DNA from 2 places in the Planococcus sp. NCCP-2050 genome. Region 1 is predicted to be linked to the other one. Evidence: a T-box and tRNA genes for the amino acid it is inferred to sense, from the RefSeq annotation. Region 1 holds a T-box; the other holds one or more tRNA genes.

Region 1 (4,215 bases):
TCGGCGGTGTCATGGTTGACGTTTACGGGATGCCGGCATTATTTGTGCTTGTTACGGTTTTAGTCGCCATCGCCATCATTACGTCATTGCTTTATGACCGTCCGCTGAAAAAAGAGCAGGCAAAAAAATTACAAGAGAATTATAGTTGAATCGAGCCTAAAAGAAGGTCCAATGACGGGCCTTCTTTTTATATGGGCGAAAATGGCAGATGCAGTTATTCCTTTTGATTTAATCCCCCTATATTGCCTTTTCGTCCATACTTTGTTTAAATTAAAATGAAAGCGTTTTTATTTACATAATTCTGTCAATGGAAAGAACGGGGGATGGCTGAAATGAAACCGATTTATGGATCCGCACGCGAAGCGGTGGAACAGATTCAAGACGGCGCAACAATTATGGTTGGCGGGTTCGGGCTAGTAGGGATTCCGGAACAGCTGATTTTGGCGTTGGTCGACAAAGGGGTAACGGACCTGACCGTGATTTCGAATAATTGCGGAGTCGACGAGTGGGGTCTCGGGCTTTTACTGAAAAACAAACAAATTAAGAAAATGATCGGTTCTTATGTTGGAGAAAATAAGGAATTTGAGCGCCAGGTGTTGTCTGGCGAAATAGAAGTGGAATTGACGCCGCAAGGCACATTGGCTGAAAAGATGCGTGCAGGCGGAGCAGGGATTCCGGCATTCTTCACGCCGGCTGGAGTGGGTACGACGGTCGCTGAAGGAAAAGAAATCCGTGAATTTGACGGCAAAGAATACGTACTTGAACATGCGCTCCGTGCCGATTTCGCTTTAGTGCGTGCACATAAAGCGGATAAGATGGGGAATCTCGTATACAACAAAACAGCGCAGAATTTCAATCCGCTGGCCGCAGCGGCTGGAAAAATCACGATTGCGGAAGTCGAAGAAATCGTTGAAACCGGTGACATCGATCCGAATCACGTACAAACACCGAGCATTTATGTGCAAGGCTTATTGCAAGCGAAGCAGGAAAAACGCATTGAACGGTTAACGACCCGTTCTGTCTAAGAAAGGATGTGTGCAGCGATGGATAAAAACCAAGTAAGAGAAAGAATTGCGAGACGTGCAGAAAAAGAAATCAACGATGGAGACTACGTAAACTTAGGGATCGGGATGCCGACTTTAGTGGCTAATTTTATCTCGGACAACAAAAGCGTCGTGCTCCAGTCAGAAAACGGATTGCTCGGCATCGGGCCATATCCAACTGAAGACGAAGTGGATCCGGATTTGATCAATGCAGGCAAAGAAACCGTGACCACTATTAGAGGCTCTTCTTTTTTCACAAGCGCTGAATCGTTCGCGATGATTCGCGGCGGGCATATTGATGTTGCGATCTTAGGCGGAATGGAAGTTGCTGAAAACGGGGACTTGGCGAACTGGATGATTCCCGGGAAAATGATCAAGGGCATGGGCGGAGCGATGGATTTGGTGCATGGCGCCAAAAAAGTGATTGTCATCATGGACCATGTATCGAAAGACGGATCTTCAAAAATCAAAAAGCAATGTGACTTGCCGCTTACGGGGAAAGGCGTTGTTAATAAGATCATCACTGACCGTGCCGTTATCGAAGTGACGCCTGAAGGACTAGTGCTGACGGAAGTGTTCGAAGGCTTCAGCGTCCAAGATATCATTGATGCCACAGATGCGCCTCTGAATACAGAAAACGTGAAAGTGTCCTGAACTATTGCCAAAAAACGGCGGTTCCGCTAAACTAAAGATAATAGCAAACGACAGTGAAGAGGATCAGTAAATTGTTTTCATTCCGAAGAGAGCCGGCGGTAGGTGCAAGCCGGTGTTTGGGGCAATTGAACTCGCCTTGGAGTCCGTGTATGTGAAACCAAGTAAGATACACCGTTTTCCGCGTTAAGGAGTCAAGTTGAGCGAGCAATCGCTAATTTGGGTGGTACCGCGGGAAACTCCCGTCCCTTATTAATATGAGGGACGGGAGTTTTTATTTTGAGGAGGAATTTGAGATGACATTCAAGCACAAGACAGTCGAGAAGAAATGGCAGAAGTTCTGGGATCAGAACAAAACGTTCAAAATGGAAACCGATTTTGATAAACCGAAATTCTACGCATTGGATATGTTTCCGTATCCATCTGGAGCTGGGCTTCACGTAGGACATCCAGAAGGTTACACGGCAACGGATATTTTGAGCCGCGTAAAGCGTATGCAGGGCTATAATGTCCTCCATCCGATGGGCTGGGATGCATTCGGCCTTCCAGCAGAACAATATGCACTGGATACAGGAAACGATCCAGCTGAATTTACGGCGAAGAATATTGAAACGTTCAAGCGCCAAATCCAGGAACTTGGATTTTCGTATGACTGGGACCGCGAAGTCAACACGACGGATCCGTCTTACTATAAATGGACGCAATGGATTTTTATCCAGCTTTACAATAAAGGCTTGGCCTATGTAGATGAAGTGGCTGTGAACTGGTGCCCGGCACTGGGTACAGTCCTTGCCAACGAAGAAGTGGTCGACGGCGTTTCTGAACGCGGAGGACATCCGGTTGAACGCCGCCCGATGCGCCAATGGGTGCTGCGCATTACGGAATATGCGGACCGTTTGCTTGAAGACTTGGATGATCTTGACTGGCCGGAAAGCTTGAAAGACATGCAGCGCAACTGGATCGGAAAATCCGAAGGGGCAGAACTTGAGTTTGGAGTTGAAGGCACGGAGCATTCTTTCCGCGCATTTACAACACGTCCAGATACGATTTTCGGTGCAACTTATGCAGTGCTTGCACCGGAACATAAATTGGTGGCTTCCATTACGACGGCTGATCAAAAAGCGGCAGTCGAAAAATACATCGATGACGTGAAAACGAAAAGCGATTTAGAGCGTACGGATTTGGCCAAATCGAAATCAGGCGTCTTTACCGGTTCGTATGCAGTCAATCCGGTCAGCGGCGATAAAATGCCGATCTGGATTGCCGATTATGTACTGGCTACTTACGGAACTGGGGCCATCATGGCAGTTCCAGCACATGATGAGCGCGACTATGAATTTGCGAAGCAATTCGACTTGCCGATTGTCGAAGTAGTATCCGGTGGAAACATCGCGGAAGAAGCATACGCAGGCGACGGCGAATTGATCAATTCCGATTTCTTGAACGGATTGAACAAAAAAGAAGCGATCGCAAAAGCGATTGCTTGGCTTGAAGAACACGGGGTCGGCGAGAAGAAAATCACGTATCGCCTACGCGACTGGCTATTCAGCCGCCAGCGCTATTGGGGTGAGCCAATTCCAATCATCCACTGGGAAGATGGCACAATGACACCGGTAGATGAAAAAGACTTGCCGTTGACGCTGCCGATAACGAAAGATATTAAACCGAGCGGAACAGGCGAATCGCCGCTTGCGAATATCACCGAATGGGTCAATGTCGTCCATCCGGAAACAGGCATGAAAGGCCGCCGCGAAACAAATACGATGCCGCAATGGGCGGGAAGCTGCTGGTATTACCTGCGCTATATCGATCCGACTAACGACGAAATGTTGGCAGATCCGGAATTATTGAAGCATTGGCTTCCAGTTGATGTTTACATCGGCGGAGCAGAACATGCCGTCCTTCATTTATTGTATGCGCGTTTCTGGCATAAAGTGCTTTACGATCTTGGCGTTGTGCCGACGAAAGAGCCGTTCCAGAAATTGTTCAACCAAGGAATGATCCTTGGAGAAGGCAATGAAAAAATGTCGAAATCTAAAGGCAATGTGGTCAACCCGGACCAGATCATCGAAAGCCACGGAGCAGATACGCTTCGCCTTTACGAAATGTTCATGGGGCCGCTTGAAGCTTCGATTGCTTGGTCAACCAATGGCTTGGATGGGGCACGCCGCTTCCTAGACCGTGTTTGGCGGTTGTTCATCGATGAAGAAAGAGGCGCATTGAGTGCAAAAATCGTGGATTCAAACGACGGCAAATTGGAAAAAGTCTATCACCAAACCGTGAAGAAAGTAACGGAAGACTTTGAAGGGCTTCGTTTCAATACAGGGATTTCACAAATGATGGTCTTCATTAACGAAGGCTATAAAGTCGACGCGATTCCAAAAGAATACGTTGAAGGCTTTGTGAAATTATTGTCGCCAGTTGCTCCACACGTAGCAGAAGAACTATGGGAGAAATTGGGCCACTCAGAAACGGTGACGTATGAAGCTTGGCCAACGTTCGATGAATCAAAAATGGTCGA
Region 2 (4,215 bases), on a different contig from region 1:
CGCTGCTTGCGTTTGCTCCGAGAATTTGGGAGGAAATCAATGGATTGGCCGATGCACTCGAATGGAGTATGCAAGACGCCATCCGCGAATTCGGCGGCTATTATTTGGAATACACGAGAAGCGGCTGTTCGATTTTTACAAGCAGCGCATACATGGTCCGCAATTACGACAGCTCTCCCGAAGGCTACGAAGGACGGTTTGCCCTGTACCAGCCGACAGACGGCGGCTATGCCACAATCGGACCGACCATGCAAATTACCGGCAGAACCGACGGGTTAAATGAAAAAGGGCTCGTCATGGGCTATAACTTCATCAATCGGCGCAATTCTGAAGACGGTTTTATTTGCAATATGATCGGCCGGTTGATCTTAGAGAATTGTGCAACTGTGGAAGAAGCGATTGAATTGCTGGAAGAAATACCACACCGCCGTTCTTTCAGCTATGTGCTGCTCGACCGAAGCGGGAAATCCGTAGTCGTTGAAGCTTCTCCACGCTCTGTCGTTGCACGCACTTCAAACGTTTCCACCAATCATTTTGAATTGCTGACAGAAGAAAACCGCTACCAGATGAAAGATTCGATTCGCCGTGAAGAAACCATTCGCACCCATTTAAACGAAGCAACAGATGCCTACAGCGCCTTTCGCAGATTGAACGATTTGGAACAAGGCGTCTTTTCGGAGAAATACAGCACGGCTTCCGGAACGCTCCATACCGCTTTTTACTTCCCGGAAAGCTTGGAAGTCGGTTTTGCCCTCGGTCCGAATCGCTTGCCGCTCCTGTTTGATTTTAAGAAATGGCTGCAAGGCGAACGACTGCTTGCTAAACGCATCAACGGAAAAATCGATACGAAACTGCCATTCCCGCATATGGCAGAAATGTAAAAAAAGCGCCCTCCACCGGGCGCTTTTTATATTTGCTTAAATAAACTGCTTATCCAAATGGGCAAAACCGATATCTGTATCGATCTCCCCGTAGATTTTATGTTCGGTGAGGTCTTCTCCCGCCAGCCATTTTTTGAAATCAAAAATTTCTGGTTCCTGATTGCCCCCTAAAGCAAACCATACCGTCAATTCTTTCGGCAAATAAGCAGATGTGTGGATGGTTCCTGCCCAGCTCTTATACAACTTTGAAAACACACCTTTATCTACATCATTGAACAGGCGAAAAGCCTGATAAGCATCCTGCGTTGCATCCGGCTGCTGCCTGATCGCATCCAAGCGTTCATACGAATCGTTTAAGTAATTCCGGTTTTCATGTTGTTGAATTTCAAAATGGTTGGTGCACGCCGCATCCTTCCTGACATCGACTGCTCTCGGGCTTGCTTCAATGATGGCAGACTCGCCGCTCTTATCTTGCACAACGTAGCTAAACGAACCGCGATGCGGAATTTCTTTTAAAAGTGCAACTGCTTCTTGAATCGTCGAACAAGTCTCAAGCATGATCCGGCCAATCATATAGCAGACAAATCCGTCTCCCGGCTGTTTCCGATGCGTGAAATTATACCCCATCGCAAAGCCCTTCTCATTCATGCCATCCATGCGCCCCGTTATGCGGGAAGAAGGCCCAATAAAGGCATAGCCGCCATCCGTTGGCTGAAACAGCAAAAAACGCCCTTCATAAGTCTGAGGATGGAAATCATAATTGCGGACCAAGAAGTCATCTCCTGTCACAATCGAACAGCCAGACGGCATCGCATCGATGCGGCAGCCTCCGAAATCCCTTAGCACTTCCTCCATCGGCAAATCCAAGCTTTCCTGAAGCCCAAGCAACTCTTCCCAAATCCCCGGAGCAAACTGCAAAAAGGCAGTTTTGGTTTCATTTACATCAATTTTAAATCTCGGCCGTTTCGCTTTCCATTGCTTTCTGCGGTTATCCAAAATAATGGATTCCCTTAACCGTTCTCCTTGCATCTTTCCAAACTCATAATGGCTGCCACGGAATTGAAAAATATCGCTATGTATCTGCTTCATAGGCTCCTCCTTCTGCTTTTAAACACATTTTCTCCCGTCATTATATCAAGCAAATAATGGATAAAGACAGGAATTGTGCTTTTTGCCGGTTTCTTTAATAGACTCATGGAGCATATATGCCTCTAATTCTTCTTTTAAGACACTTAACAGCTGCAGAAATACTTTAGTGGAATAACTCTTCCTATTGATTAAAAAGTGTTTCTACAGCAAGCTCCCAAGCTTTTCAGCGATAACCCTCTTCTTCTTCTTCAATAAAAGAGCATAAAAAAACACTTCTTGCATGAAGCAAGAAGTGTTTCAGCATCCGCTAAGCGGTGCAAAGTATACCGGCGGTCGGGGTCGAACCGACACTCCCGTGAAGGAACGGGATTTTGAGTCCCGCGCGTCTGCCAATTCCGCCACGCCGGCTTAATCGAATTGGACAAGATTTATCTTAACATAGCTTTTATAAATTGCACAAGCCTTTTTTGCGAAAAGTCTCATCATCCGTCTAAATACATAAGCTATGAAAGCCGCTGCCAAAGTCCAAAGAAAAACAGGGCTTTGAATATCAAAGTCCCTGTTTTTATTTTAAAGGAAAATATTAAGGATGAAATAGATGGCTGCGGCTAATGCTGCCGATATCGGCATCGTAATCACCCAAGTGATCAGCATCGTTTTACCGGTTCCCCATTTCACGCCTTTAAGCCGATGTGAAGCTCCTACCCCCATGATGGAAGAGGAAATGACATGCGTTGTACTAACCGGTAAATGAATGAATGTCGCTCCGAAGATAACGGCTGCTCCAGTCAAATCAGCAGCTACGCCATTGACAGGACGGATTTTCATAATCTTGCCGCCAACGGTCTTAATGATCCGCCATCCACCAACAGACGTCCCCAATGCCATTGCGGCAGCACAAGTAGCTTGCACCCATAACTGAATATCATCTGAAGATTGGTAGTTGTTGACGATCAACGCCATTGTGATAATCCCCATCGCTTTTTGTGCGTCATTCGTACCATGCGAAAATGATTGCAAAGCCGCTGTCGCAATTTGAATCAAGCGGAAGTTTCGATTCGTTTTCGTTAAATTATTATTTTTGAATACTACTTTAAAGATACTATATACAATATACCCCACAGCGAAAGCCAGAATAGGCGATAAAATCAACGCTTGGAGAATTTTTATAAACCCTCCGTAATTCAATGCTGCAAATCCTGCCGCTGCAATGGCAGCACCGGCGATAGATCCGATTAAAGCATGAGAAGAACTACTCGGAATTCCGTAATACCAGGTAACCAAGTTCCAAGTGATTGCAGCAAGCAAAGCGGCTAAAATCACCACCGACCCATTCGTCAATGTAAATGGATCAACAATATCCTTCGTGATTGTTTTTGCTACTCCTGTAAATGCCATAGCTCCGACAAAGTTCATTACCGCAGCAAGCATAATTGCATGACGCGGCTTTAAAGCTTTTGTAGAGACTGCAGTAGCTATTGAATTGGCTGTATCGTGAAAGCCATTGATAAAGTCGAATATTACAGCAAAAACGACAATTAAAACTGTTATTAGCAGAACCATATCCATCGGTCATCTTGCTCCTTAAGCGTTTTTCATGATAATAGACTCAAATGTATTTGCTACCTTTTGGCAATGGTCTGCAATTTCTTCAAGCTCTTCATAGATTTCTTTATATTGAATGATGCGGATCGGATCTTTTTCCGTCTGGAAGAGATGTTTGATCGCATGGCGTCTCGTCACATCACATTGGGACTCGTAATCTTTTATTTTAATGGCGTGCTCTCTCATAGCCGGCAATTTCTTAGCAGACATCAAATCCACAGCCGTTTCGATTTCAATCGTGCTGAGGCGGATCGCTTCTACAAACTCCAACATGAATTCATCCGCATTGACGATTGAATACATTTCAAACATTGAGGCAGTATGATCTAAACCATCTAGCACATCATCCATGCTCATAGCCAGTGCGAGAATGTCTTCTCTTTCAATAGGCGTGATAAAAGCGTTGTTCAAGTCCTGGATGACTGTATGGACATAATTATCGCCTTTTGTTTCATAATCTTTCATCGTATTGGAGAAAATCTTCAAATCACTGATTTCCCGCAATTTATAGTCAGCAAAATAAGCTGCACTCTCTTTTAAATTCAAAGCGATATCCCCTAGTAGAACTGCAAACTTATCTTTTTTCTTGAAAGCCATTTTCTTACCTCCGCTAATTTCTAAAATAAATTCAAAGCTAGAT

The links. A T-box is a leader RNA that pairs with one kind of tRNA and senses whether it is charged. The one in region 1 lies ahead of leuS (leucine--tRNA ligase), so its partner is inferred to be a tRNA-Leu.
Region 2: it encodes a tRNA-Leu, which carries the amino acid that the T-box ahead of leuS (leucine--tRNA ligase) is inferred to sense. The anticodon was not compared.

The regions. Positions count from the first base shown of each region.
Region 1 covers NZ_BRCX01000003.1:28,132-32,346, forward strand. Annotated here, with positions in the region: gene NFU07_RS11705 (MDR family MFS transporter) at 1-149, shown strand, start outside; gene NFU07_RS11710 (CoA transferase subunit A) at 333-1,025, shown strand; gene NFU07_RS11715 (3-oxoacid CoA-transferase subunit B) at 1,044-1,697, shown strand; T-box leader at 1,742-1,947, shown strand; gene leuS (leucine--tRNA ligase) at 1,991-4,215, shown strand, end outside.
Region 2 covers NZ_BRCX01000010.1:2,500-6,714, reverse strand. Annotated here, with positions in the region: gene NFU07_RS17325 (C45 family autoproteolytic acyltransferase/hydrolase) at 1-881, shown strand, start outside; gene NFU07_RS17320 (C45 family autoproteolytic acyltransferase/hydrolase) at 918-1,970, opposite strand; tRNA gene NFU07_RS17315 (tRNA-Leu) at 2,295-2,378, opposite strand; gene NFU07_RS17310 (inorganic phosphate transporter) at 2,541-3,539, opposite strand; gene NFU07_RS17305 (DUF47 domain-containing protein) at 3,555-4,172, opposite strand.